DNA from 2 places in the Paenibacillus sp. LPE1-1-1.1 genome. Region 1 is predicted to be linked to the other one. Evidence: predicted binding sites of a transcription regulator. Region 1 holds the regulator's gene; the other holds the start of a gene.
What was found. Region 1 encodes LexA, which represses DNA repair genes until DNA is damaged. Its sites were predicted from a motif close to CGAACATATGTTCG; they were not measured.
Positions count from the first base shown of each region.

Region 1 (15,086 bases):
GGTAGCTTTGAGCTGAACCGCTTTCTCATTGCCTTCCTTCAGCAAATTATCCACGTTACCTTTTAGTCCGAGATGATGTCCGAGCAGCATTTGCATATTCACGTATGGAATAACATGCGGCAAAGGTACATCGCGCAATATATGACGGTCCAGATCCGGCGGCGTAAACACGGGCGCATCCGGCGAAATTTTGGAACGAACCGCTCGGGTTAATTGCGGCAAAGGCTTTTTCTCTTCCTCTTCGAGGCCGCCGGATGCTTTAAACGCAGCCATCTCGTCCTCCATCCGCGAGCGGTGCGCCGGATCCATCAGCTTGTTCGCGATGTCAAGCCCATCCATGGCATCCTTCGCGTATAACACAAGGCCGTCGTATTCTGGGCCGATTCTCGTTTTAGTAAACTTCCGCGTCAATGCGGCGCCTCCAACAAGAATGGGTGCATCAATGCCTGCCGTACGCAAATCCTGTGCCGTGATCACCATTTGCTGCGCCGATTTCACGAGCAAGCCCGATAAACCGATCGCATCGACCTTCTCTTTGCGGTAAGCCTCGATTAATTGCTCAGGCGGTACTTTTATGCCCAAATTTATAATTTTGTAGCCGTTATTCGATAAAATAATTTCAACGAGATTTTTGCCGATATCATGCACATCGCCTTTAACCGTCGCCAAAATGATTTTTCCTTTTACGGATGATTCATTTTTCTCCATAAACGACTCTAAGTAATTTACGGATGCTTTCATAACCTCGGCGCTTTGCAGCACTTCAGCTACGATCAGCTCATTCCCGTTAAATAGGCGGCCAACTTCCTCCATTCCGCGCATAAGCGGTCCGTTAATGACATCCATAGCTGAATATTTTTTCAGCGCTTCGTCAAGATCCGGGATCAGGCCTTCCTTCGTTCCTTCCACTACGTATGAGCCAAGACGCTCCTCGAGGGTTAGATTCGAAATCTTTTCTTTCTTCTCGACCTTCTTGTCGCGGAATGCCGCAACAAAAGCTGCCAACGTTTCATCCGTCGTATTGTAGATGAGCTCCTCGGCCAGGCGACGCTCTTCATCCGGAATCGAAGCATAACGCTCTAGCTTTTCCGTGTTAACGATCGCATAATCAAGACCTGCTTTGGTTGCATGATATAAGTATACGGAGTTAAGCACTTCACGGCCCGCATCAGGAAGACCAAAGGAAATGTTGCTGAGTCCCAAAATCGTTTTGGCAAGCGGGAACTTCTCCTTGATCATCCGGATGCCTTCGAGCGTTTCAACCGCGGAACCGATATACTGGGGATCGCCGGAGCCGACCGGGAACATATTCGGGTCAAAAATAATATCCTCAGGGTTCATCTTATATTTTTGAGTCAGCAGGTTATAGGAACGCTCCGCAACCTCCATCTTCGCTTCACGGGTTACCGCTTGGCCTCGCTCATCGATGAGAATCATGACGACAGCAGCGCCATAGCGATGGATTAACGGCAAAATTTGTTCGAATTTAGATTCGCCGTCCTCCAGGTTAATGGAGTTAATGATTGCTTTACCTTGCGAATATTTAAGCCCCAGCTCGATAATATGATCATAAGTGGAATCGAGCATTAACGGCGCTTTTATCTTTTTTACGACCTGCGGCAAAAATTGATGGACCGCATAGGCTTCATCGATATCCGTGTCCTGCAGGTTAATATCGATCACATGTGCGCCGCCCTTAACTTGGGCTCTTGCGATTTCAGAGGCTTCATCGAACTTTTCTTCCTTCAGGAGCCGTTTGAATTTACGGGAACCGGAAATGTTCGTGCGTTCCCCAATCATAATCGGGCGATTCTCAGGCTCGATGTATACAGTCTCGATGCCGGAAACCGCATTCGGATGCGATCCCATTTTTGTGCGCGGAGCGTATTTCGCCATGGTTTCACCCATCGCGCGAATATGATCGGGCGTCGTTCCGCAGCAGCCGCCGGCAATGTTCAACCAGCCTTGCTCAGCAAATGCCGACATTTTCTTGGCCAATGATTCAGGCGATTCGTGGTAATGCCCGTTCTCGTCGGGCAAGCCCGCGTTCGGATAACAGCTTATCGCAGAATTGGCAATATCGCTGAGCGTACGAAGATGATCCCGCATAAACTCTGGTCCCGTTGCGCAGTTCAGGCCAATGGAAATCGGCTTCAAATGCTCCAAGGAAATATAAAAAGATTCAATCGTTTGGCCGGCAAGGGTTGTCCCCATCGGCTCAATCGTGCCGGAAATCATAATTGGAAGCTCTTTGCCGAGCTTATCAAAGGCGTTGCGGATTCCAATGCTGCCCGCTTTCACATTTAACGTATCCTGTGAGGTTTCGAGCAATAGAGCATCAACATCCGCTTCTATTAAAGCAAGCGCCTGCTCATAATAGCTTTCAACGAGCTCATCAAAGGTCACTCCGCCGGTTACCGATAAGGTCTTGGTCGTAGGACCGAGCGCGCCGGCTACGTATCTAGGCTTGTCAGGCGTGCTGTATTTATCGCAGGCGTCACGTGCCAGCTTCGCAGCAGCTAGATTGATTTCTCTTGCTTTTTCAGGGATATCATAATCAGCCAACACGACGCTTGTAGCTCCGAACGTATTGGTTTCCAGGATGTCCGCGCCTGCTTCAAGATACTGCTCATGAATCGATTGTATGACATCAGGTCGAGTCAGAACGAGCATTTCATTACATCCGTCCAGCTCAGGTCCGCCAAAATCATCTTCATCTAATCCAGCTTGCTGGATCATCGTCCCCATTGCGCCGTCCAAAATAAGGATACGCTCCTGAAGCATTTGTTGTATGGTCGGTTTCGACAATTTACTACACCCTTCCCAAAATCATTAACACATAGTTTATCAGAATACCTTCTGCGTGAAAAGGTAATCCATCGACAATCCATTTGATTTGTTTTATAATCATTATATCATTTAATCTCTATAGGAAAAGAGGGAATGTTCATGGCTGAAATTAGAATTCGCAATACAGAGGAACGGATTCAAGGAGAAGAAGCTGTCCGTTCATTTCTAGAACAGCAAGAGGTGCTTTACGAGCATTGGAACCCGAGCAAGCTGGCAGAAGGCCTTCAGCAGAAATTCGTCCTTTCCGACGAAGAAAAACAGGAAATTTTGGCAACCTATGACGAAGAAATCAAAGACCTCGCAGAACGCCGCGGGTATAAAACATGGGATATTATTGCCTTATCCGATGCTACGCCGAATCTAGACGAGCTGCTTAAAAAGTTCGAAAACGTACACACCCATACAGAAGATGAAGTTCGCGCGATAACTGCGGGACGCGGCATCTTTATTATTAAAGGTACTGACGATGTAGGTTATTTTGACGTGGAACTGGAAGCTGGCGACGTTATTTCCGTCCCGGAATACAAGCCGCATTTCTTTACGCTTATGGAAAACCGTCAAATCGTTGCCGTTCGTCTTTTCATTGAAACGGAAGGCTGGATCGCCCATCCTTTTGCTGATGAGAAGTTCGCATCCAACCAGGCTTAATACGTATCAAAAATAATGCAAGCCCCTCTTATGCTGCAAATGCAGGCAATGAGGGGCTTTTTGTTGCAATAATTTATAGTTCCAGCAGCTGCAGAAGCTCTTCTAAGTGTTTAATTTCATGGGTAGGAATGATTTCGTCGTTACGGACGGCGCCGTGGCGATTAATCCAAACCGAGGTCATCCCAATCGTATTCGCGCCTAGTATATCCGTTGTCAGCTTATCGCCAACCATAATTCCGTGCTCCGTTTCGATGCCAAGACGCTCAAGTGCATGCTTAAATATCGCAGCAGCCGGCTTCCCTTGCCCGAACTCGCCCGAGATAATGATATGGTCAAAATAAGGCAGAAGTTCCGGTACGCCCGCGAGCTTTTCTCTTTGCAAATCAGGAGAACCGTTCGTGAGAAGTAGAAGCTTATATTTACCTTTAAGCGCATCCAGCACGCGGAATGTTTCTTCATATACGATTGGACGCGAACGGCGTTCAGCCGGGAATTGCTCGGCTAGCACAGCGCCAAGCTCTTCATTGTCCACGCCAAGCGCCTTCAACCCCTGTGTCCATGCTGCTTTCCGGTAACCGGGAGCAAGATTCTCAAGCTTCCGGAATTCTTCCTGCTCGCCTTCGCGGAAGGGAGCCCACAAACCCTCAAACGGATTGATTCCGATCATTTTTGTAAAAGGGAACGTTTCATACGATTCATAGAGGGCTCTTGCTTCACGGCGTACCGCTTCCTCAAGAGCATCAGGATCAACTCCGGTCGCAGCCGCTGCCGCTTGGCAGGTTGCTTCAAAAGCTTCCTTTACGCTGCGGTCATCCCACAGCAATGTGTCATCCAAATCAAATAATACCGCTTGTTTAGCCATCGTTGTTCAAACTCTCCTACCTATTATTTTTCCTGAAAAGGAATGCCGTTTGCTTGCGCAAACACTTTCAGCTTCTCGCTAATTTCTTCAGTCGGAAACCGGTTCGTTAATTTAGAGAACACCCAGTTACCGCCTTTATGCTGCTCCACGATTACATAACCCTTTTGTGCGCTAAATCCTTTAATTGCTGAAGCAGGAATACGCTTATCTCCTGTCAAACGGCGGGATTGCACAAAGTCCTTGCCAATCGTTATGTACGGACGTCTAAAGAAAAAGAGGACCGCAAGTAAAATATAACAGCCAACCGTTATCCAAAACATCGTATCCATTTTGAATTGGGAAGAGCTTTGCATCAAGATGACGTACATGCCAATAAATAAAATCAATAAAATTGGCGCGATGTAATTGCGTCCAATTATTTTTTCCGATTTCTCGGCATTAAAAACGATTTGGCCATTGCCTTGTTTTTTGCGTTGTTTATTCACTTCGGTCATATTTTTGCGCACTTTGCGCTCCCAGGAACGTGACAAGCTCATTCTCCTCCTAATTTAAAACCCTATTCAAACGGTCTGCGGAATTTTTCGATGAAGCGATTAGGGTAATCATCCGGAAGCGCGCTGACTTCCTCCAAACGGTTCCAAATCCCGTCTGGCATTTCCCAGCCAATTGCTCCGATATTATCCTCAAACTGTTCTAGTTTACTGGCACCGAAAATCGGCGATGTAATTCCTTCGCGTTGAATCAGCCATCTTAACGCAACCTGCGCCGGCGTTTTATCCAGTTCCTTGGCAGCTTCCAGCAATGTGTCAAGAATGATGAAATTTTTGTCCAAGGCACGATTGATCCAAGCGCTCTCTCCTACCTTAGAAGTCAACCGGCCTTCCTTTGGCTCTTCTCTCGAGTAACGTCCCGTTAAAAATCCGCCGCCAATTGGAGCCCATGGAATAATGCCTACCTTCTCCTCTAAGCAAAGCGACATCATTTCAAGGTCCATCTGTCTGCTCACCAAGCTGTATTGCGGCTGAATGGAAACAAAACGGACATATCGGCTTGCATCGCTGCATGCCAGCGATTTCATTAACTGCCAAGCGAAAAAATTCGAACATCCTATGTAACGAACCTTACCCGAGGTTACAAGATCATCAAGCGTGCGCAGGGTCTCCTCAATCGGTGTTGCATGATCCCATACATGTACCTGATATAAATCGATATAATCGGTTTGAAGACGTCTCAAGCTTGCTTCAACGCCATCCATGATATGCTTGCGCGATAACCCCACGCCATTAATATTTTGGGAAGTGGTCATCCTCACCTTTGTCGCCAGAACGATATCGGAGCGATTGTTTTTAATCGCTTTCCCGACTATTTCCTCGGAACGGCCGCTCACATATACGTCAGCCGTATCGAGAAAATTTCCTCCCCGGTCAACAAAACGATTGATCATTTCAATCGAATCCTCTTCGCTCGTTGTGTTACCGAAAGTCATCGTTCCCAAGCAAAGCTCGGATACTGCCAGTCCACTTTTGCCTAATAGTTTGTAATTCATCTAATCACCCTTCCTTGGATATTAAATGATTGCCCTAGACATTTATTAATGCTTGATATTATCCTTGTCATCCACAATTTCTATCGTTTCGAGCTGCTGCCGGAAATTGTTCTTGAAGTTCGTTAAATATTGCTTACGAAGCTCATCTCTTTCGGCCATTTCCGCATCGGATAAACCTTCCGATTTATTTTTACGAGCGAGCTCGTTAATCCGTTCAATTATTTTCGAGAATTCCATACCTTGCTCTACTCCTCTCATGATGAAAAACCACTACTCTATACTTTGACATTTTCGACGTTCAGTTGTCAAGGCAAGGGGAATGCATTCTGTGCTCTTGACCCTTGCCACCGATTCCTTTCCTTTTAATGTGTACTCCAAATAGGAAATAAACAAGCGCTTCAATTAAAACGTAAAAATGCTTTCCGAGACAAGCAGATTCAAGTAATCTGCTTGTTCCAGAAAGCATAATGGTGAGCGATATTAGCGAAGGAAAATAAAATAACTCTACTTATATATTTGGAATGATTAGCTTCTGCCCGGACTTAATCTCTGCGTTATGTAATTCATTCCGGTCCTTAATCATATAAACCACATATCTGATATCATGGCTCGAATCATTGAATTGTTTAGCAATCTCCCAAAGCGTATCGCCTGGACGAACCGTGATCACCTGTTCTTCATTCGAAGCAGCTTCAGGAGAAGTGCCCGATGCATCTGTTCCCATCATGAGAAAGCTCGTGAATAATAGAGTAAACAAAGCTGAACATACGATAGCCTTAACCGTATGACGCTTTACCAAGCGTACAACCGATTTTGTAACTTTCATTGCTTTGCTTGCTTCCTGCTTATGAATCGTTCTATAAAAGCTTGGACTAGTTATCATTTATCAGCACCCCAAACGTTTGTTCTGTTTTTAGAATACACGAACAAACGTTTGGTGTCAACAAAAAATGCGAACCTTTGTACTTAAGAACTTATGTTTGTACGAACTCCGGTTCTATGTTATAATTTTTTGCAAACCTACTAATGGAGTGATTGCAGTGTCGAAGATTTCTAACCGACAACATTCGATTCTTGAATTTATTAAGAATGAAGTCCGGGAGAAAGGCTATCCGCCCTCCGTTCGAGAAATCGGCGAAGCTGTCGGATTGTTATCCAGTTCAACCGTTCACGGTCATCTAGACCGCCTGGAGAAGAAAGGCCTAATTCGCCGAGATCCCACGAAACCCCGTGCCATTGAAATTTTAGACCAAGAAGGCGTCGATGGCATTATTCCGCTTTCCGTAGCCAAGGTGCCGATTGTCGGTAAGGTTACAGCCGGTGTGCCAATCACAGCTACGGAGAACATCGAGGAGTATTTCCCGCTCCCTTCCCATTTTGTGGGTGATAGCAGCGTATTTATTCTGAATGTAATGGGCGAGAGCATGATCGAAGCCGGCATTCACGATGGGGATTACGTCATTGTCCGCCAACAGCAAACGGCAAATAACGGTGAAATCGTTGTTGCAATGACCGAAGACGACGAGGCAACGGTGAAGACGTTCTACAAGGAGAAAAATCATATTCGATTGCAGCCGGAAAATTCCTCTATGCAGCCGATTTTACTCCAAAATGTAACGATTCTTGGCAAAGTCATCGGTCTTTTCCGCGACATTCATTAATGGCATCACACTCGTACATAAGGCAAAGGCTGGATCAGATGCATGAGCATCAATGATCCAGCCTTTTCTTTGTTTACAGTCATCCCTCTTTTTAAAAATAGGCATCTGCAGGGTCGCCCATCCCAAGGCAAACACCCAATCACTGAGCAATTATCCCGCATAACATACTGTGTACTCAACACGTAAGGAGGTGCATTGAAAAATGTCCGGTTACGTTGGCGGAGCTTTTACAAATTTAGGTACAATTTTGGTTCTCTTCATTTTGTTGGTGATTATCGCATGCAGCTGCATGGGTTTTGGCGGCTATTAAATAGCGGCCCTATCCCTTGTTTCAGTTCTAGACATCTGATTTTATACAAAAAGACCCTATAAACGGGTCTTTTTTTGTGCGAAGGATATTCAGTTACCTCAATCATTTTAGGATCAGAACGGTGCATTGCTTCTCGGTTAAACCCATCCGTAAATAAAGGCGGGCAAGTTACATAGGCAGCGGTAGAAACATAGGCTGTTCGTATCAAAATAAATGATTGGAGGAAAAACGCGATGGCATTCGGACCGCTCGCACCCCCATTTTACCCTTTTCCGCCCTCTTATCCCTATCCATACCCTTATTCTTATCCGTACCCGGAAGTGCTTCCGCTCCCCATTCCATTCCCCATTGGCAGCTTTGGAGGACCTTGGTGGCATGGCGGCATACATGGAGGAGGTTTCTTCCCCAGCGGAGGGCCAGGCGGCTTTCACAGAGGGCATTCAGGAGGCTTTCATGGCGGCGGCTCTCATGGGGGACACCGTCAATTCTGTAAATAAAATAAATATATGATTATTATGCAGAATATGCGCATATCGGGGGATGTAAAGCATCGGCCTAAATCCCCCGTTGTGTGATAAGCTCGTGTTCTGCCCAATAGTTTGAAATCCCTCGCTTATTTGGCCATCTCGGAAATAGCCTTGCTGTCTAGAATGGCTCGCGCTTGGCCAGATTTGGCCGCGCGGATCATAGCCAGCCCAAGCTCCCTTAATGAAATCACATGGTTCGGGAAGAGGATTCGGAGCATTGGATACAACCACTTCAAAGCAGAATAGTAGCCATGCGTATTCGTTAAGCCCTTGATCGGATGGATGTAACCAGGCCGGAACATATATGCGCCTTTGAAAGGGAGCTGCAGGAGCGCGTTCTCTGTTTTCCCCTTCACTCTGGCCCACATGCTTTTGCCTTGCTCCGAACTGTCGGTTCCGCTTCCTGATACATAACAAAACACCATTTCCGGGTTCATGTTCGAAAGAATGCCTGCCAGATATAAAGTCAGATCATAAGTGAGGTGACTGTATTTTTCTTCATTCATGCCGACTGATGATACGCCTAGGCAAAAGAAACAAGCGTCGATGCCGGATAACTGATTGGAAATAGGTTCGATTTGAAAAAAATCCTCATGGATAATCTCTATTAATTTGTTATGAACGACACCACAAGGTCGTCGATTGATAACCAGCACGCTTTCAACATCCGGATGCTGAAGACACTCATGCAGTACGCCTTCCCCTACCATTCCTGTAGCACCCGTAATTATAACTCGTAATTTTTTAGTCGCATTGTCTGTCATATCGCCTACGGATACCATGCCGATCACCCTTCACTATTTTATATGCGATTTTGACATGGATTTAACTTGATATCTGATTTCGTAAATCCGGAGTTTCATAAAAAACAGCTTCCTCTTCTTATCATAAACAATCGCTTGATTAAAGTAAAAATATGATTTGGGTTTACTGCATAACATTTGCGCTACACAGCACTTTTTCCAAATAGAACCGCGGAGTACAGAGGTTTGAGCACCCGGCCCAGTCTTTGGCGATCAAGCTTGGGATACTGATACAATGGACCTTCATAGACGGCTTGGACACTCTTGTGTTCAAGAAAATCGTTCGGCGTCACTAAAGTTGATGGACGGTTCCACAGGTGAATTCCGCAGCTGCGGAGCGTCTCTGCAACAAACTGCGAACAGAAATAGGAATCTGCAGGCTGCAAATCTATTTCTAATAGAACGCCAAGCAGCCCAATTAAATTATAGCGATACTTATTCTTATCCTTATCGAACTCGCAAATTACTTTTATTATCGATGTTCTTTGTTGTTCCGTTACCGACATACGCAGCAGCTTGCAGCGTGTTTCCGGAAAATGCCTGTATGTTCCCTGATAGATATCCTCCTTCACAAACCCCGCGTTTAATGGATTATGCACATGCTTACGCCCAAAGCTATAGATTTCTTCTAACTTCTCGTCCAGCACGAGTGAAGCATGATTGTAAGGCGCACCCGTAAATCCTTTGATCAGCCTTGTGAACAAGGTTCCCGTATCGGTAAGTAAAATATATATACTGTTTGTTTTCTCGTCATTTAAGTTTGTTTTGTTCATCCTGCTCATCTCCTGAACTCCGTTGTTATATTCATCCGGCAGCCGTTGTTAACTGTACTGAATATAACAATTCGTCAGACAAGCGCATAGTACCAACTCTGTATAGTACTGCTAGCTCAAAAAAATCCCTCAACGCAATTTGCGTCAAGGGATTCTAATTTTTATTTTAATAAAGCGTCAAATATTGATCTCTTTCCCATTGGTGAACTTGGGTACGGTACATATCCCATTCGATTTCTTTCAGCTCATAAAAATGGGCAAGCGCATGATCGCCGAGTGCTTCGCAAATGATATCGCTTCTTAGCATTTCATCGAGCGCTTCCTTCAAATCAAGCGGCAAGCTTGGAATGCCTGCATCCTGACGTTCTTCCTCGGTCATGATGTAGATGTTCCGGTCCGTTGGAGCCGGCAATGGCAGCTTGTTCTGTATACCGTCAAGACCAGCCTTAAGCATAACGGCTAGCGCTAGGTATGGATTTGCTGCCGGATCCGGATTACGAACCTCTACGCGAGTGCTGAGACCGCGTGAAGCCGGAATACGGATCATTGGCGAACGGTTGCTTGCTGACCAAGCAACATAACAAGGCGCTTCATAACCAGGCACCAAACGTTTATAGGAGTTGATCGTTGGGTTCGTAATGGCTGCCATTGCTCGGGCATGCTGCAAAATGCCTGCCATGTAGTGGCGTGCAGTTGCACTTAGGCCTAGCTTGTCCTTCTCGTCATAGAATACATTCGTATCCCCTTGGAACAAGGACTGGTGACAGTGCATGCCGGAGCCGTTTACGCCGAACAATGGTTTTGGCATAAATGATGCGTGCAGGCCATGCTCGCGTGCAACCGTTTTGACGACAAGCTTAAACGTTTGGATTTGATCCGCTGCTTTGATGGCGTCCGCATATTTGAAATCGATCTCATGCTGTCCTGGAGCAACTTCATGGTGGGATGCTTCAATTTCAAAGCCCATTTCTTCCAGCGTCAGAACGATTTCGCGACGGCAGTTCTCACCCATATCCATAGGAGCTAAGTCGAAATAACCGCCTTGGTCGTTTAATTCTGTCGTCGGCTCGCCGCGCTCGTCGGTTTTGAACAAGAAAAACTCAGGCTCAGGACCGACATTCATTGCTGAATAACCAAGATCTTCGGCTTCTTTCAAAGCACGCTTCAAAATACCACGCGGGTCACCGGCGAAAGGCGTTCCGTCAGGCATATAAATATCGCATATCAAACGGGCAACGCGATCTTGCGTAACCCATGGAAATACAACCCAAGTATCGAGATCAGGGTACAGGTACATATCAGACTCCTCGATACGCACGTAACCTTCAATGGACGAACCATCGAACATCATTTTGTTGTCGAGCGCTTTTTCAAGCTGGCTCACGGGAATTTCTACGTTTTTGATCGTTCCGAGTAAATCCGTAAACTGCAAACGGATAAAACGAACATTTTGTTCCTGTGCAATACGTCTAATATCCTCTTTAGTGTAACTCACAGAATCATCTCCTTTGATGGCGAATCGATAGTTAAAAATAGTCCAACTAGCGCTTATTTAAGAAACGAGTCAATTGTCCTTGAATTAGCGATGCCTGACCCGGTCTTTTCTCGAGCAATTGCTGTTTAAGCAAACGATGCAGCTGCTGATCGGATAGCTCACGCCGCTTTACTTCCGATTGCTCGCTTACGATCGTTGCATCATCCGACTCTTTAGATACCGGATTCATCACTTGTTTAATACCGGCGATGTTAACGCCCTTCTCAATCAATGATTTAATTTCCAAAAGCCGTTCTACGTCATTAAACGAAAATAACCGCTGATTTCCTGCAGTTCTTGCAGGGACGATCAATTCATGCTGTTCGTAATACCGGATTTGGCGGGCCGTTAAATCCGTCAGCTTCATTACGATGCCGATTGGAAATAAGGCCATATTTCTGCGAATATCATCAGCCATGTCGCATCAACCTTCCAGTCGTTCATTAATATGTTCATTCTAACCGTTCCTACGCAAATGTGTCAAGTTATGTAAGGTTTAATCACAATTAAACCGCTGTCCACAAGTCGATAAAGCGCAGTCAGAATACCATATTTAGCATGAGCGTAGGTAAGGCCGCCCTGCATGTATGCAATGTAAGGTTCACGTATTGGAGCGTCTGCCGAAAGCTCAAGACTGCCACCTTGAATGAACGTTCCTGCCGCCATTATGACAGCATTCTCGTAACCAGGCATATCCCAAGGCTCGGGAACGACATGGGAATCGACGGCAGCCGCTTGCTGTATTCCTTGAACAAACGCAATTAAATGCTCGGCTTGCCCAAAACGAACGGCTTGGATAAGATCGGTCCGCGGTTCGTTCCATCTCGGCTTTGTTTCAAAACCAAGTTCCTCGAACAAGGCCGCTGCCAGCACGCTTCCTTTAATAGCTTGTCCAACCAAGTGGGGAGCCAAAAATAAACCTTGAAACATGTTTCTGAGCGTGCCTAACATTGCGCCGACCTCGCCGCCTATTCCGGGCGCTGTCAAACGAAAGGAGGCAGCTTCGACAGCAAAGGCTTTGCCGGCGATATAACCGCCGGTTTCAGCCAAACCGCCGCCAGGATTTTTGATTAGGGATCCTGCCATTAGATCTACCCCGACTTGGGTAGGCTCTAACAGCTCAGTGAACTCCCCGTAACAATTATCCACAAAAACAATCACGTCAGGCTTCAATGCTTTGACACGCTTGACGATAGCTTCTATTTCAGAAACGGTAAACGAAGCTCTCCAATCATAGCCGCGTGAACGCTGGATTCCGATGACCTTAGTTTTCTCCGTAATCGCAAGCGAAATTCGATCCCAATCGAGACCGCCATCCTCTAGAAGCGGCACCTCCGAATACGTTATGCCAAAGTCCTGCAATGAACCCATCCCGTCTCCAGGCTTGCCAATGACCTTATGCAGCGTATCGTATGGTCTTCCAGTCACATACAGCAGCTCATCGCCTGGCCGAAGAACACCGAATAACGCACAGCTGATTGTATGCGTGCCCGAGACGAAATGCGGCCTGACGATTGCTGCCTCCGCTCCCATAACATCCGCGTACACAAGATCAAGTATTTCACGTCCGCGGTCATTATAGCCATAACCTGTTGATCCCGTGAAATGAAAATCGCTTACTTTATGGCGCTGAAACGCCTCGATGACCTTCCATTGATTGCGTTCAGCTATTTTATCGACGCTTCGGAAAGCTTCTGAAGCCAGCAGCTCGGACTGCTCAGCGACCTGCTCAAGATGCTCCCACAGCTTCTGATTATCATGTTGCCTATTCATTTCGTTATCTTCTCCTTAAAGTTTTGCGAAGCAAAACTACTTCGTAAGCATGGACCTAAGTTTTGCGTAGCAAAACTACTTCGTAAGCATGGACCTAAGTTTTGCGTAGCAAAACTACTTCGTAAGCATGGACCTAAGTTTTGCGAAGCAAAACTACTTCGTAAGCATGGACCTAAGTTTTGCGAAGCAAAACTACTTCGTAAGCCTATGTAACCGACTATTCGATATATTGCTTCAGACGGTGCCCATGCTGCTCATACTCTTGCTTGCTGACTTGAACGGTAAGCCTCAGTGACTCTTCCGTCACCTCTTGGCTTATCACCTCGCCGCTGCGATAGGCCAGCGCAATCAGGTCACCGCGTTCAGCAGGAACGTTAAAGGTCACGACATCCCCGCTCAATTTATCCTGGACCGTTTGCTTCAGAAGCTCAAGGTCATCTGCATCGTAAGCGCTGATGACTAGATTATCTCCGCTTGTAATAGGCAGATCGGCTAAAGTGCCGTTGCTTATGCACATGTCTTTCTTATTGTAGACCTTGATAAAAGGCTTATCGGATGCACCGAGATCGCCTAGAATTTTGTTCACAACAGCAATTTGCTCATCGCGCACCGGCGAACTGCTGTCAATGACATGGAGCACTAAGTCAGCCTCGCAAACCTCTTCTAAGGTTGCACGGAATGCAGCTATGAGATCCGTTGGCAGGTTTTGAATAAATCCTACCGTGTCGGTGATCACGATTTCTCTGCCGTTTGGCAGTTCCAGCGTTCTGGACGTCGGGTCAAGCGTTGCGAATAATTGATTCTCCACATAGACATCGGCATCCGTCAGCTCGCGGAGCAGCGTCGACTTCCCTGCATTCGTATAGCCAACCAAGGCAACCTGTGTGACTCCTGATTTTTTGCGGCGCTCACGGTGCAGCTTCCGGTGGCGGACAACCTCTTCAAGCACCGTCTTCAGATCAAAAATCCGGTCTCGGATATGCCTGCGATCCGTCTCGAGCTTTGATTCGCCCGGACCGCGGGTGCCGATGCCTCCGCCTAGTCTGGAAAGGTTTTTGCTTTGTCCGGACAAACGCGGGAGCAGGTAGCTGAGCTGGGCAAGTTCGACTTGGATGATGCCTTCGCGGGTTTTTGCTCTCCCGGCGAAAATATCCAGAATAAGCTGCGTGCGGTCGACGATTTTCAAATCGAGCGCTTCTTCGAGGTTGCGGACCTGGGCACCCGATAATTCCTGATCGAATATGGCAGTCGTGGCGCCCAGCTCATCGGCTAAAGCTTTAACCTCCTGCACCTTGCCCTTACCGATAAACCATTTGGAATCCACGGATTCCTTGTTCTGCGTAATCGTCGTGAGCACTTCGACGCCTGCCGTTTCGGTTAGCTGAACCAGCTCCTGGAGCGACATCTCCGGGTCGCCGCCTTTACGCTTATCATTTGAAGTTACCAAACTAATCAAAATCGCTTTCTCAATCATATTGGGATTCGTATCGAATGTTTTCTCGCTCATTTTATACTCCTTCTAAGCTCCAGCATTATATTGGCTTCGTATCCCATTTCAAATCCTCTGGCCTGATCGTCATTAATTCCTGCTTTGCGGGAACCGAGCTAGCATAATGCGTAAGCAGACGAACGGCTTGAAACCTAATCGCCTTCTCGATCGAATTACGGACATACCTTGCATTGCTGAACGAAAACATCGTGCTTTGCTTCTCCTGCATGAGATGCTGCCTTAATTTAAATACGGTCTGCGGCATCAAAATGTAATCGCGGTCCTTTGCCATCAGCTCGCTAATTTGAAT
Region 1 is NZ_JBEGHY010000023.1:610,353-625,438, forward strand. Features, by position in the region: gene metH (methionine synthase) at 1-2,784, opposite strand, end outside; gene MRBLPE1_RS19460 (1,2-dihydroxy-3-keto-5-methylthiopentene dioxygenase) at 2,950-3,498, shown strand; gene MRBLPE1_RS19465 (HAD family hydrolase) at 3,572-4,360, opposite strand; gene MRBLPE1_RS19470 (hypothetical protein) at 4,384-4,896, opposite strand; gene MRBLPE1_RS19475 (aldo/keto reductase) at 4,917-5,906, opposite strand; gene MRBLPE1_RS19480 (DUF896 domain-containing protein) at 5,952-6,143, opposite strand; gene yneA (cell division suppressor protein YneA) at 6,415-6,732, opposite strand; gene lexA (transcriptional repressor LexA) at 6,947-7,567, shown strand; gene yjcZ (sporulation protein YjcZ) at 7,770-7,877, shown strand; gene MRBLPE1_RS19500 (NAD-dependent epimerase/dehydratase family protein) at 8,491-9,186, opposite strand; gene MRBLPE1_RS19505 (hypothetical protein) at 9,351-9,980, opposite strand; gene glnA (type I glutamate--ammonia ligase) at 10,147-11,475, opposite strand; gene MRBLPE1_RS19515 (MerR family transcriptional regulator) at 11,522-11,932, opposite strand; gene MRBLPE1_RS19520 (aminotransferase class I/II-fold pyridoxal phosphate-dependent enzyme) at 11,995-13,287, opposite strand; gene hflX (GTPase HflX) at 13,505-14,794, opposite strand; gene MRBLPE1_RS19530 (AAA family ATPase) at 14,820-15,086, opposite strand, start outside.

Region 2 (15,086 bases), 470 kb from region 1:
GTGTTTATTTCCTTTTTTACGGCGCTAAGCAAATTTCTCAGCTCTTCACCGTGCTGCAGATCGCGCAGATCAGGGGTGTTTGGCGAGCTGATATTGACGACGAAGAAATCTCCATATGTATACAAATCCCGAATGCAGGTTTGATAATCCTCATGGGCCAACTCATTCGGAGTCGTTTTGTTTTTACCGATATTAACGGCAATCGGAATCCGGTTTATTTTGCGTCGCGACAGCTTCTCTGCCATAGCTGCCGTTCCCTCATTGTTAAAACCCATCCGATTGATGAGCGCTTCATCAGGGGGAAGACGGAACAATCTAGGCTGTTCGTTACCGGCTTGTCCTTTTGGAGTCACGGTGCCAACCTCGGCGAAGCCAAAGCCTACGCTTGAGAAACCGTCTGCCGCTTTGCCGTTTTTGTCTAGGCCGGCAGCAAGCCCTACCGGGTGCGGAAAACGCAATCCGAACAGCTCAGTCGCAAGCTCGGGCGACTCCGCTACGCCGTACATAGCATGCATGAGCCCGTTTAATCCAGGCACTGTCCCTCCTGCGGCTAAGCCGTCAATAACGAGATGATGGGCCTTTTCCGGGTCCATTCGAAAAAATATCGGCTTTAAAATTGAAGAATAAAGCAACTTACTCACTCCGATCTCAGATGTATGTTCTACCTGACAGTTTATCTTTTTTGCGGCAAAAAGAAAAGAGCCTGCACCCAAGGCGCAAGCATCCGTTATATTGCGGCTTGTCTAGAAAACGATTACAATGAGATCATATTCCTTATCATTTTGAAATAGAGAGGTTGATAGTCGATGAGTTCACCCAAAAGAAAGCCTGCAACAATGAAAGCGAAGCCGAAGGAAGAGGTAAACAAGAAAGCGCTCATTTGGATCGGCTCTATCGTCGGCGTAATTATCGTTGCGGTGGCGTTGCTTTTAGTTTTCACTTCGTAAGACTCTTACGTCAACCATTTATAAACTTTCGCGGGATTGGTTTCATTCTGGCGCGGTTCCAGCCTAAAGCGTTCTGCTGGTATCTGCTGTTCGGTTGGAAGCGTCCCGTTTTTTATATGCACAACGGTTCCGAGCGGTACCATATCATAAAGCTCCTCGACATCTGCCTTGCCCATCCGAACGCAGCCCAGCGAATCATCCTTGCCCAAGCTGCTTGGCTCATCGGTTCCATGAATGGCATATAAGGTATTCGAGAGCGTCATGCCGCGGCTTCCGAAATCTCCATCTTCGCGTCCGTTTGGATTTTTGACCTTTTCGCTGATATAAAAGCTTCCCTCGGGCGTTTCTTCTCCTCCAAGACCTACCTGGTAGCTGCGCACGATGATATCGCCTTGAACGACGGCAAGCCTGTGAGTCGATTTATCCACAACGATCGTAAGCGGCCGGCTCCATTCTTGATCTAAAATCCCATTGCTGCCTACGATCGTGTTAGTACTCGGCTTACTCTCGTTATCTTTTTCCGCTGCCGGCTGACTGCCCTCATCATCCGTTTGACCAGAAGCTCCGCCGCTTTGGTCAGGGCGCACGCTCTTGAGCTTCTTCAGAACAAGCGGAAACATGGCTTGCATGCCTTCTCGTTCTCCGGCGATCACATTATTCGGGTAAGGCTGGATCAAGTCATTCAGCCACTCCGGCCATTTTTTGTATTTCTTCTTATATTGGTAGATAGCGCTTGCGAGCGTCCAGTGCGTCTCCTGCTGCTCTCGCCAGTCCATATAACGTGCAGTGGCTTCAGCAGTATCGGACGGCTCACACGAGCAGGCAAGCCGATCAAACATCGTCACATTTAGCTTTCCGTTTCCATTATCCTTCTCCACGGACATTAGCAGTCTTGTGTTCCCAATCCATTTGCGCCAGCCCTTATCCGCTTCCAGCCTAGCCGCGATGGTGAATGGAGGAGCTTCGTTTCCTGCAGCCACTAAACGATTCCAGGCAATGCCAATCGGATTCAATTCTTTTTGAGGAACCAATACGATGCCTAGAGGAAGGCTATAATCCTGCGCAACCGGTGGAGGTTCTAGATCCTTGTTATTATTCATAGCGCCGTTCGCCGGCACTAACACGGCTACGAGCAGCAGTAAAGCCGCTAATGCTGCGGTTCTGCGGACAAGCCTTTTTTTCTTTTGCCGCGATCCCCATTCTCTGAGCATCTGCAGATGATTTTCCGATAACGGGTGGCTCTCATGTTCAAACGCATCGTAAACCTCGCCCGCCTGCAAAAAACAATAATTCGCTTTGCCTTCTTTTCCGGCGAGCAAATATTGCTTGCCAAGCAAATACCACCCCATTTGGTTACCGGGGTGCTGCTTTACAAATTGCTTCAAATAGAATAGATCTTCTGGAGAGACCATCCTCCATCCTCCCAACTTATGGTATGTTCTCTATATCGGCAGGATGGAAGCCGGTTTGTATCCCTTCTGTTTTTTTGCTATGCGCGCATAAAGCAAAAAAAGCTCCCCATCGCAGCGAGAGCTTGCGAGGAAGAGCTTTTCTCCGGTTACTGATTTAGTAATTAAATGGAACATCTGCAATCTTGATGGAATCTGTTGGACAGCCGTCAGCCGCATCCTGCAAATCATCAAACAAATCTTCCGGAATCTCAGTATTGCCTTTGTTTCCGTCCGCTTTATAAATAACTTCCGCAAGGCCTTCATCATCGTAGTCATAAATGTCAGGAGCGGTTGCTCCGCAAGCTCCACAAGCGATGCACGTATCTTTTTCAACCCAAGTAAACTTACCCATGGAAATTCCCTCCCAAATAAATATAAATATACGGAATAATCTCGTCTCTGAACAGTCAAGCTTCATTCATCAATATATAACAAACTATCATCCTTTTGCAAGGATGTGCCGCGAATTCGTTTATTCCTAATTAAGGTTGAAGGGTCGTCGCCAAGCATTCCCGCCGTCAGTACTGCGTCCTCTCCGTATTTGTCGCGGAGCCGGTCCATCGCTTTGGTTAACGCTTCTTTTCGAGGCTGCTGCTCGTAGCTGAACAAATCAAGCTGCAGGGCCGTGTCGTCCAGCGGCGTGAGATTTTGCAGCGTGATGCCCAGCAGGCGAATCGGCTCGCCGATTTTCCAATGCTTCTCAAACAGCCTGCAGGCTTCCCTGTAAAACACATCCGCTTCCTGCGTCGGGGCTGTCAGCGTATGAGAACGGGTAATCGTAGTCATGTCCGGCTTGCGGATCGTAATTTGAACCGTTGTTGCAACCAGCTTCTGCCTTCGAAGCCTTCTTCCCGTCTGATCGGCTAAATTGAGCAGTACCCTGAATACATCCTCGCGTGCGGTCAAATCATGCGGAAGCGTCGTTGTATGTCCGATTGATTTATTCCGCTCCCTGTTCGGATTAACCTCGCCGTGGTCAATGCCGTGCGCAGCGGATTTCATCCACGAGCCTATGACGCCAAAATGTTTATTCAGCATGTATTCATCGGCAGCCGCCAGCTGCCCAATCGTCCGTATGTTGAGTTTCGCGAGCTTTTCGGCCGTTTTTTTCCCTATACCGAACAGCGTATCGCAGGATTTATCCCATAGAACATGTTTAACGTCTCGAATCCGTAAAACGGTCAGACCGTTTGGCTTCTTCATATCCGACGCCATCTTCGCAAGCAGCTTGTTGGGAGCCAAACCGATCGAGCACGGAAGCGTCCATTCCGACTGGATGCGCTTCTGAAGGGAGGATGCGATTTCCAGCGGCGTTCCAAACATTTTGGATCCCGTAATATCCATATAACACTCATCGATCGATACCGCTTCCACAAGAGGCGTGTACTGCCTGGCGATGGCCATAAATCCCTGGGAGTATTTACGGTAAAGCGTGAAATCAGGCTTTATTAATATAAGCTCAGGACACAGCTGAAGTGCCTGTCTCACCGTCATTCCCGTTTTGATTCCCCTGCTCCTTGCCGCATACGAGCAGGTAACTAGTATACCCTTTCGCTGCTCCACGCTGCCGGATACCGCCGTTGGCTTATTTTTGTATTTCTCTGGCTCTTCGGCCTCATGGACGGAGCAATAAAATGCATTCATATCTAAATGGATAATAACGCGGCCTTTAGCCGGATAATGTTCATTTGTATTTGTCATAATCGAGTTAAACACCGCCTAATGTAAGCAATAAGCGAACATAAGTTTGATCCACCCAAGCATACAATTCTAGTAGGGTCAAGTCAACGACGGCTGGTCCCTTCGCAAAAATTACTTTTTTCCCCTCTACTTTCGCGAAGACAAGTGTTATAATAATAAATTATGATTTGAAAAGGCAATCTATAAAGGAGGCGTCCCGTTAATGACAACCAACATTTCCATATTTGATACGACGCTGCGTGACGGTACTCAAGGAGAAGGCATCAGCCTGTCAGCGGATGACAAATTAAAAATCGCCCAGAAGCTCGACGCGTTGGGCGTTCATTATATTGAAGGCGGCAATCCAGGAAGCAACAGCAAGGATATCGAGTTTTTCCAACGGATCAAAGCATTCAACCTTAACGCCAAAATCACCGCATTCGGCAGCACACGCCGCAAGAACAGTTTGGCTGAGCTGGATGCAAGCCTCGTCCGCATCGCCGAATCGGGGGTTCCGGCAGCTACGCTTGTAGGCAAGTCATGGGACTTTCACGTACATACGGCCCTGCAAACGACGTTAGAAGAAAATCTTTCGATGATTTATGATTCGGTCGCTTTTTTAAAGCAAAACGGGATGGAAGCCTTGTTCGATGCCGAGCATTTTTTCGACGGCTACAAGAACAATCCGGAATACGCCCTGTCCGTTTTGAAGAAAGCGCAAGAAGCAGGAGCGAACTGGCTCGTCCTCTGCGATACGAACGGCGGTACGCTGCCGGGTGAAATTCATGAAATCGTAACCCGCGTCAGACAAGAACTAATCACGCCGATCGGTATTCATACGCATAACGATTGCGAGCTGGCTGTCGCTAACTCCCTTGCGGCCGTACAAGCCGGCGCGCGTCAGGTGCAGGGTACGATCAACGGCTACGGCGAACGGTGCGGTAATGCAAATCTTTGCTCGATCATACCGAATCTGCAAATTAAAATGAACTACGATGTATTGCCCGAAGAGAAGCTTCGCGTTCTCACCAGCACGGCACGGTATGTTAGCGAAATCGCTAATGTCCATATGCCTGTTGGCCAAGCTTATGTCGGCAATGCAGCCTTCGCGCATAAAGGCGGCATCCATGTCTCCGCCATTATGAAGGACTCCAAAACCTATGAGCACATCCAGCCTGAGCTTGTCGGCAACAAGCAGCGCATTCTTGTTTCTGAGCTCGCGGGACAAAGCAATATTATTTCCAAAGCCAAAGAGCTCGGTCTTGACGTTAACGCAAATAACGATAAAACGAAGCTCATTATGGATCAAATCAAAGACTTGGAACATCAAGGCTACCAATTCGAAGGCGCAGACGCTTCTCTCGAACTCCTGCTTCGCGAAGCATTCGGCGGTGAAGTTAAGGAAGTTTTCAAGGTTGAATCGTTCAAAATGCTGGTTGAAAAAACAAACGGTCAAATGATTTCCGAGGCTATCGTCAAAATTAACGTTGGCGGACAGCAGGTTTATACAGCCGCTGAAGGCAATGGTCCCGTTAATGCGCTCGATAACGCCCTACGCAAGGCGCTGGTGCAGTTTTATCCCAAGATTGAAAGCATACATCTATCCGACTATAAAGTTCGCGTCATCGACGAGAAGGACGCTACAGCTGCTAAGGTTCGCGTTCTTATCGAGTCAACGGGACTTGATAACACATGGAGCACAGTTGGCGTTTCCAATAACGTCATCGAAGCCAGCTGGGAAGCACTCGTCGACAGCATCCGTTACGCGCTGCTTAACATGGTTAAGGTCGATAACGCGCATACCGATCCGCTTGACCGCATCGGGCTTGTAAATCATTAATAAAAAAGGGTTGGCGGGACATCACCATGTGATAGCCCGCCAACCCTTTATTTATATGAATTTATAACGATTCACGCCTTGGGAATGCTGCAGTCGCCCGTTTACGCTCGGTTACATCCACTTTTCAATCAACCGCTGCCATTCTTCATAAGTAATGACCCCGTTAATACGCTCTCTTATAACGCCTTCTCCGTCAATAAGGAAGGTTGTCGGGAACGTATCGACTTTATACTGCTTCGTTACTTCACCCACCCGGTCCATCAATATCGGGAATGTAAACTCATGCTCATTCACAAATTCCCTGGCAGCCCGTTCTTTATCGTATTTGGTTGCGTTAACGCCGTACAGCTGAATGGCGTCGCCGTATTCTTCATGCAAGCGCTGCAGGTCGGGTGCTTCAAGCTCACAAGGCCCGCACCAGGATGCCCAAAAATTAACGAAGGTAAGCTTGCCCTGCTGCCCTCCGACTTCGTAAGACTGCTCGTCAAGGGCAGGCAGCTTGAAAGCTGAAGCTTCGTATCCTGCCTTCGGTTTGAAGTCCCCTGCCGGTGCCGCCAGCGTAACGGAGCCCGTTTCATCATTTTTATATTGGAATACAGCTAATCCCGCAAAAAGCAGCGCAATGGTAAAAAGAGCAATAACGCGTTTCATGACGTACCTTCCTTCTCTCGCAATATCATTTTACTTGTATGGCTCCATGGTATCATGCACCGTAGCGAAGCTCAAGGCACGAGGCATATTAGCCATAAAAACGTCACGTTTAACGGTATGCTGCGTTTTGTGCTTGTCCTATTATCGGTAATTGACGGATCATTCATACACATTACATCGCCATTAGCGCTCTAGGAACAATTTCGTTATACTTCATTTATAGGGATGACAAGGAGGCGTAAATATGGAAGCGCAGCAAACGAAAAGCATAATTACAAAAGCCGCATATGATTTGCTAATCGGAATTTGTAAAAACGCTTTGCCTATGGAGGCCTGCGGGATCTTAGCAAGCAGTGAAGGCATATTGCGTGACGAAGACCCTTACATCATTGATACGGTCATTCCGATTACCAATAAGCATATCGATCCGACTCATTCGTTTACCTTTGACCCGGCTGAATGGACTTCCGCTTATTACGCAATGCAAAAAAACCGACAAAAGCTTGTCGGCTTGTTTCATTCCCATCCGCGCACGGAAGCCATACCATCTTCTAGCGATTCTGAAGGCTTTCTGCCAGCATCAGAGTTATCCTATTGGATTGTCTCATTAAGAAGCAGCGAAACGCCTCACGTACAGCCCTATCGCCGTTCAGAAGGGGCATTCATTCCATTGGAGCTAGTGCTTACTTAGATAAGCGTACAAATCACCCAGCGTCGTAATATTTCTCTCCAGTATGCGGGCTAGGTAGTTTTGCCATAACTTGGCCGTCATAATCGAATCCTGCAGCGCATGATGCCGTTCCGTGATCGGAATACAGCAGCTTATCAGCAGCTCATCCAAGCTGTATCCTTCCAGGTTCGGCTCCAACCACTTTGCTACCATCATCGTATCGAGCACACGGTGGTTTAAATTAATTTTAGAGGTTCTCCATAATGCCGCGTTTAAAAACTGCTTGTCGTGACCTGAAGCGTGGGCGACAAGCAGCCTCCTGCCGACAAACTCCATAAAATCGTGAAGCACCTGCATTAAGTCCGGAGCATCCTGCACCATTTCATTTGTTATGCCCGTCAGTTCCACAATGGCTTTCGGAATTTTACGTTTAGGATTCACGAGGCTGTAGAATGTTTCGTTCTCAACGATTTCGCCGCCTCGCAGCAATACGGCTCCAAACGAAATGATTTCATCGCCGTTATTCGGATAGAAGCCCGTTGTCTCCAGATCGAATACGATGACCTCGAGCTCTTTAAGCGGCATGTCAAACATGGATTGCTTACGCTGTTCTTTATTGACATTACGAATAAACGCCATTTGCTGCGCATTTTGCGAGCCTAGCATAGAAGCGATGGCAGGCGTAAATCCTCCCATTTTGTATAGGTGCCACATACGACCGACGCCTTTTTGTTCCTTCATTTCCCCACCGCCTTAAGTAAGCCTGCCCATTGTTTGCTTAAAAACCGCTCTTTGCAGTTTCTTGCCCAGGCGCAAGCTACTCTTTAATTCATCAGTCATTTCCTTGGTCAATTTACGGCTCGATATCTTGCCATTATTCGCATATAACCCGTCCGATTTCTGTTCGGTTGTCATTAATCGGAGCCGCAGAAGCAACCGAAAAGCCTGGTCGTAAATCGCAGCGTCCTTTTCAGACATCCTTCCGGCTAGAACCAGCTTCTTGATTCTCTCTAAGGTTGCCGTTTCACGGATACCTACCTGAATGGATAAAAGCCTTATAGAATTGACCATTGGAATATAAGCGCCGTATTTGATATCAAGGCTTCCTGCATCTACGCCATATTGCTCCTTGAGAAGCTGGCCAAAAAAGCCAAGGAGTACTTTATGCCGCAAAGTATTGTCTAACATTCGCTTCAAAATGATTGGATGGTTCAGCATGTCGGTAAAATACAAGTCCTTGAGTTCTTCAACCAGCCCAAAGTCCCCATATACGCCGCGGCCATCCGCTATGATAAGCAAATATCGAACAGACTCCCATGCCGGTTCTTCAAACCAATGATCCAGTTTGCTGCCCCATTCGGAGAGAGATAAACACCAATCCTGGTTGCTGCTAAGCACATTCCCCTCGCACGGAGGGTAACCCGTTTGCTGAAGATTTTGAACAATGATCTCACTAAGCTCTTTAAAATAACTCTTCACTTCTGCTGAATCAGCCACTGGATCCCGATAGACAATTCCGCTGTCTTGATCGCTCGACAAAGTCTGCTCTTTCCGACCGCCGCTCCCGAACAATAAATACGCGTAAGGCACGGGGGGAGAACCCTTCCCCAACCGTGCCATTTCCGCTTCTGCGAGGACAATCGTGCGTTGTATTACCGCATCGTGCACCTCATTCAATTGTTCGTTAAATTGTTCGACGGGACGCGTGGGGAGAAGAGCTTCCATATGCTCGTGTATCTGATCCCGCAAGTTTCGCAGCCCTTCCGCATGATCGGCTGAACCAATCTGCTTGAGCAGCTGCACTCGCACCGGATCACTCATGCGATGCCCTCTCCCTTCGGTCAGTCCATCATGGTTATTGGATTATCCTTGAAAGTTTTGACCTGTTTTTTTCATTTGCTCAGGATAACCATAAGCCCCATGCTCACTTAGGTCAAGACCAATGATTTCTTGCTCTTCCGTAACGCGGAAGCCCATGATCAGCTTCATAACGCCAAGGATCAGGAATGATGCCGCAAGCACGAAAGCACCAACAACGACAACAGATTCAAATTGAACCCACAGCTGCTTCCAGCTGCCAGTGTCGATCAAGCCGCCAGTACCTACGCCGACTTTATCAGCGAGCTCTTGTGTAGCGAAGATACCGTTGGCAAGCGTACCCCACACACCGGCTGCACCGTGAACGGACAAAGCATAAATTGGATCGTCGACTTTAATTTTCTCGAAGAACTTCACGCTGTAGAATACAAGTACGCCGGCAACCAGACCGATAACTACCGCAGCCCAAGGAGCAACGTATGCGCAAGATGCGGTTATCGCAACAAGACCTGCAAGAGTACCGTTCAGCATCGATGTAATATCGGCTTTACCTGTAACAGCCCATGAAATAAGAAGTGCTGCCACGCCGCCCGCGCCTGCTCCGAGCATCGTATTAAATGCTACGTATCCGAAGAATCCGTCACCGATAGCTACTGTGCTACCTGCGTTAAATCCAAACCAACCAACCCATAGAAGCAAAACGGAAAGTGCAGTGAAAACTTGGTTATGACCCAAAATTTCGTTTGCCGAGCCGTCTTTATTGAATTTACCGATACGCGGTTTCAGTAATACTGTCGCTGCGAATGCAGCCAACGCTCCTGTTAAGTGAACAACCGTGGAGCCCGCGAAATCTTGCGCTCCGTCTTCAGCAAGCCAGCCGCCGCCCCAGATCCAGTGAGCTACTACCGGGTATATAATCGCAGTGAAAAATAATGTAAATACGATGTATGAGGATAGCTTAGCTCTTTCTGCAAAACCGCCCCATGCGATAGAAAGCGATACTGCTGCAAATGCTAGTTGGAACAAGAAGAACACCGTGCTTGGATAATTTTCACCTTCACCTGCAGTAATGGAAGGATCAAAGAAGAAGCTGCCCCAACCGATTAGTGCATTAATGCCGCTGTCGCCGCCAAAAGTAATGCCGTAACCGAATGCCCAATAAATAAGTGCAGCTAAGCCAGTTGTGAAAATCGTTTTGCCGGCAACATGGCCTGCGTTTTTCATCCGTGTCGAGCCTGTTTCAAGAAGAATGAATCCGCCTTGCATTAGTAGAACGAGAATAAATGAGAGCATAACCCATAGCGAGTTTAAACCCATGTTCAACGTTGCGGCGGAAGGATCCTCAGCAAACGCCATTACCGGAAACAATAAGGTGAAGATTCCTAAAGCTAATAATGTTTTCTTAATCATTGCGACCACTCCCTAAGTGTTATGTTTCCTTACATGAGAGGAAAGACTTAATGTCATTATAGTCAGTAGTGCTCAATTTGACAATACGTTTTATCTAATTTTACAAAAAAAATCAAACGTTCGGCATAAAATCTAACACGAACGTTAAGTTTTTGAACAAATCGCTCCCTAAATTACCCATTGGGCCTGTTTATTCTTCGCATTTTCACTTTTTATAGGCATTGATTCCTATTTCAAGGAATCCATTTTTATCCCAACCGGCTCTCTTTTTGATTCATGTCACCATTCCAAGTGTTATATAGTAGAAGTAAATATACTTTTCCTTCGCATAAACGGTAGATACGGGTATTTGTCGAACAGCCATGTAACACGTTTGACTGTATGGTTACTTTCCTATTATCATTAGAGGTACAACGGTTAGCCCGTTTCCATAAGATGGCGTTAGTAAAATGTACTATAATAGAAGATAATTATGGTTTAGTGAAATTACATGCATTTTTAACGAATGGAGGATTTTAAAATGTATCGAATCGGAGAACTATCGAAGCTGGCGCATATCAGTCCAAGAACGATTGATTATTATACTTCAATTGGTCTAATAGAGCCTGCGGAGCGTTCCGCCAAAAACTATCGCCTCTATTCAGACGAAACCTTGCAGCGCTTGGAACGTATTGAACAGATGAAAAAAGATAAATATACATTAGATGAGATCAAAGCCACCATTGAAAGCTGGAAAAAGATCACGCCAGAGGAGCAGGTATCTCGCAAGCTAACGGATTTGCAGCATCATATAAGCCAGCTGGAGCGCGAAGTGAAGGAGCTTGAGCCAGTCATAAAGAATCTCAAGCCGCGGCAAGCGAACCACCTTTACACGCGGCTCATGCCTCAAACCGCCGCTTGTATCGAGGCACTTATGCTTCTGATCAACAAAAGCTCTCTCATGTAGCGGAGAATCTCATCACTTAAATGGAGGGATGACTCAATGACTTTTATCTACATTTTAATCATACTCGCTTTTATTTTAACGATTTGGGCTCAATTCCGGGTCAAAGGAACATTCAAAAAATGGACATCGGTACACGCGAATAGCGGTTTAACCGGTTACCAGGCAGCGAGGCGCATGCTCGACTCAAGCGGTCTGCATGATGTGCCTATCGAGCCGGTGCGCGGCACGCTCACCGATCATTACGATCCGATACATCGCGTTGTCCGGCTGTCTGAGCCGGTATACTACGAAAATTCAATCTCAGCCGTCTCCGTTGCCTGTCACGAGGTCGGTCACGCCATACAACATGCCGAACATTATCCGATGCTTGTCTTGCGCCACCGCATCTTTCCAATCGTGAATTTCGCATCCGGCGTTGCTCCTTTCCTTTTTATTGCCGGCATTCTTTTCTCGGCATTGAATTTGATCGGACTCGGCATTATCTTCTTCTCGGTCGCGGTTGCATTTCAGGTCATTACGCTTCCCGTCGAGTTCAATGCCAGCAATCGCGCCAGAGATATCATGATTTCCGAAGGATTCATCACCAACGACGAAGAACGCGGAGTCGCGAAGGTGCTTAACGCAGCAGCATTAACCTATGTAGCAGCGGCGCTCTTGTCCTTGCTGGAGCTTGTCAGATACATCTTAATCTTTGTAGGCGGCAGCCGGCAGGAATAATAACCGTACACAAAAAGGAGCTGTTCCCGATCAGTCTGCAAAGACCGAGCGGAACAGCTCCTTTTCTATTTCAATGATCGAATTATTCGATCGTATTATGAAAATAACGAAGCAGAAAACCATGGAACACCTTCGCGACTAACGGAAGCTTCTCATTCGAGCGCCGTATAAGCCCGATTGTACGCGTCACTTGCGGCTGGGTTACACGAACCTTTGTCGGCTGCAAGGGCCCCGTATAATGGAGGGCCATTTCAGGCAGCAGACTTACGCCCATTCCCGCGGCAACCAACCCCCTAATCGTATCCGTCTCTTCTCCTTCGAATCCAATTCTAGGCTTGAAGCCGGCTTCCTGGCATGCATCCCAGACGATCGGCCTCAAAGAGTAGCCTTCGCTAAACAGCACGAAGGTTTCATGCTCCAGCTCCTTCAGTTCAATCGCTTCCCTGTCGGACAAATGGTGCCCCGGAGGCAGAATAGCATACAGTTCCTCCGTTAGCAGCACCTCTCCGCAAACGAATTCATGTTCATTCGGAAATGGAGATATAAATGCCAAATCAATTTCACCTTTGACCATATCGCGAATTAGCGAGGGATACATCCCCTGCTTAAATCTAAATTTTACATTCGGATGCAGTTTGCGAAAAGCCGCAACTACTTGCGGTATTAATGAAATCCCTAAGCTGTGGGGAAAGCCCAGTCTGATCTCGCCTTTCTCCGGGTCGAGAAACTCATGTATTTCAACAACTGCGCGCTCAAGGTCAGCCAGAATGACTTCAGCGCGCTTCAGGAAAAGCTGGCCGACTGGCGTTAGTTGGAGGTTCCTGCCCTTTTGAACGAATAATTTGACGCCAAGCTCTTCTTCGAGCTGATGGATCTGGCGGCTGACCGCCGATTGCGCTACATGCAATTCTTCCGCTGCTTGCGTAACATGCTCTTTTTTTGCTACCTTTACAAAATAATGAAGCTGACGAAGTTCCATACCGGTTAGTTTCTCTCCCGTACATACATAGTTTTCATGATAGGCGCTGTTTTTTTCGTGTTCTTATTCGGTCAAACACATTATAAAGCAGAAAGCCGGTTAGAGCACCCCCTATATGTGCCCATAGATCAATACTTGGCACAAGGAAAGAATAGATTACGCCAAATATCAATATGGTATATACCGTTTTACGCGAGCCCTCATCAAGCTGCTGCTTTCGGAATAAGGATATGAATAGAAACGCGCCGTAGACGCCATAAATTGCCCCTGAGGCTCCTACTCCTACATGGTTGTATAGATCACCTTCCACCACGTTGACAAAGGCACTCATTGCATTGCCCCCGATCCCGCACAACAAATAAAAAAACAAATATCGGACTTGTTTTAACAAATGCTCCAGCGGCGGCGCGAAAACAAGCAAAGCAAACATGTTGTACAGCAAATGCTCTATTCCGGAATGCATAAAAATAGATGTAACATACCGCCATGGCTCCTGCATCCCAAACGGATTGTTCTCGGCATCCGTTACGAAGGCACCGAATTTAGCAGCATCGTAAGCATTATTAGGATCGCCATTCCAGGCGATTATAATGAAATATACGATGTTTAATGCAATTAAGACGGACGTTACGGGATAAAGCTTTAAGTACGAGCGAAAGCTTTCATAACGAATGAAGATCATAGGATCATCCCTTTTCTATCCAACAATTGGACAAGGCCGTTTCATAACGATTATAATTAATCAGGTATTCACCATACAATTTAGAGGAGGAATTATTCGAATGTCACAAGAACGTAATGGAGCCGCTACTTTCAAGGGCAATCCGATCACTTTGGTAGGGCCTGAATTGAAAGTAGGAGATAAAGCTCCTGATTTCAACCTTAACAAATCGCTTGTCGAGAATGTTTCTCTCAAGGACTACTCCGGTAAAATTAAACTAATCAGCGTTGTGCCATCCATCGACACAGGCGTTTGCGACGCGCAAACGCGTCGTTTCAATGAAGCTGCCGGTTCGCTTGGTGACAACGTCGTCGTATTAACCGTTAGCGTAGATCTCCCCTTCGCGCAAGCACGCTGGTGCGGCGCGGCAGGAATCGATAAAGTTGTATTGCTTTCTGACTACAAAGCACACAGCTTTGGCGAGTCATACGGCGTATACATCAAAGAACTCGGTTTAGACCAACGCTCAATCTTCGTGCTCGACGCTAACGATACGATTCAATACGTGGAATATCTGCCTGAAATGACGGAGCATCCGAATTACGAACAAGCGATCAACGCAGTCAAAGCGCTCGCATAAGAACGACAACTCCATTTTTTTCGTAATGATTGCAAACAAAGCGAGTGAAGGATACCCTTCCTCGCTTTGTTTATGTATTAATTATTAACTTTGAATGCAGCAAGCTTCTTATCAAGTGTACGGTACAGATCCAGGATGACTCTGTAATTGGAACCAAGATCCCCTAGTGAACCGCGGGAGGCTGAATAAATATCGACAGCCGATTGCAGCGGGTTTACGCTAATAACGGAAACGGTAATGTCCATCGTCCTGCCAAAGGCCGTGCGCTTCTCGAGAACAATTTCCCCAACGGATTGCACTTCGTGCAGCACCTTATAACCTTGCATTTTCTTAAGAGTCGATATCACTTCTTCCCAAGCCTTATCTTTCGACAGCTTGTAGAAATGAGATTTGAGCATTGGATCCTTAGCTCTGTCACCAGTCTGTTCATGACTACGCAGCAGCCCGATCAAGGTCCGCTTCAACAACAACGATCTCCCCCTCCGGCATCTATGTACAATACTCTATATGATACCATGATTTGTCCAATGAAAAAAGAGCTATTGCTGGATTTAACCAGCAAATGCTCTTTATTTGAAAATGGAACCCGCCTATGCCGTCCGACTCACATGTTTCTGAACCCGCTTACGCAGGTGGGTGACCGCAGAACCGCTTTTGAGATCCCCTTTCGGGGGCA
Region 2 is NZ_JBEGHY010000023.1:1,078,527-1,093,612, forward strand. Features, by position in the region: gene MRBLPE1_RS21820 (quinone-dependent dihydroorotate dehydrogenase) at 1-632, opposite strand, end outside; gene MRBLPE1_RS21825 (hypothetical protein) at 807-947, shown strand; gene MRBLPE1_RS21830 (L,D-transpeptidase) at 953-2,359, opposite strand; gene MRBLPE1_RS21835 (ferredoxin) at 2,514-2,750, opposite strand; gene MRBLPE1_RS21840 (DNA polymerase IV) at 2,813-4,099, opposite strand; gene cimA (citramalate synthase) at 4,302-5,918, shown strand; gene MRBLPE1_RS21850 (TlpA family protein disulfide reductase) at 6,030-6,569, opposite strand; gene MRBLPE1_RS21855 (M67 family metallopeptidase) at 6,814-7,260, shown strand; gene MRBLPE1_RS21860 (3'-5' exonuclease) at 7,246-7,980, opposite strand; gene MRBLPE1_RS21865 (DUF294 nucleotidyltransferase-like domain-containing protein) at 7,993-9,060, opposite strand; gene MRBLPE1_RS21870 (ammonium transporter) at 9,103-10,467, opposite strand; gene MRBLPE1_RS21875 (MerR family transcriptional regulator) at 10,988-11,413, shown strand; gene MRBLPE1_RS21880 (zinc metallopeptidase) at 11,450-12,130, shown strand; gene MRBLPE1_RS21885 (LysR family transcriptional regulator) at 12,213-13,109, opposite strand; gene MRBLPE1_RS21890 (rhomboid family intramembrane serine protease) at 13,144-13,791, opposite strand; gene tpx (thiol peroxidase) at 13,892-14,410, shown strand; gene MRBLPE1_RS21900 (DUF1499 domain-containing protein) at 14,488-14,877, opposite strand; RNA gene ssrS (6S RNA) at 14,990-15,086, opposite strand, start outside.
Region 2: a site for LexA is predicted at 4,135-4,148, ahead of MRBLPE1_RS21840 (DNA polymerase IV). Genes of this name have one in related genera too.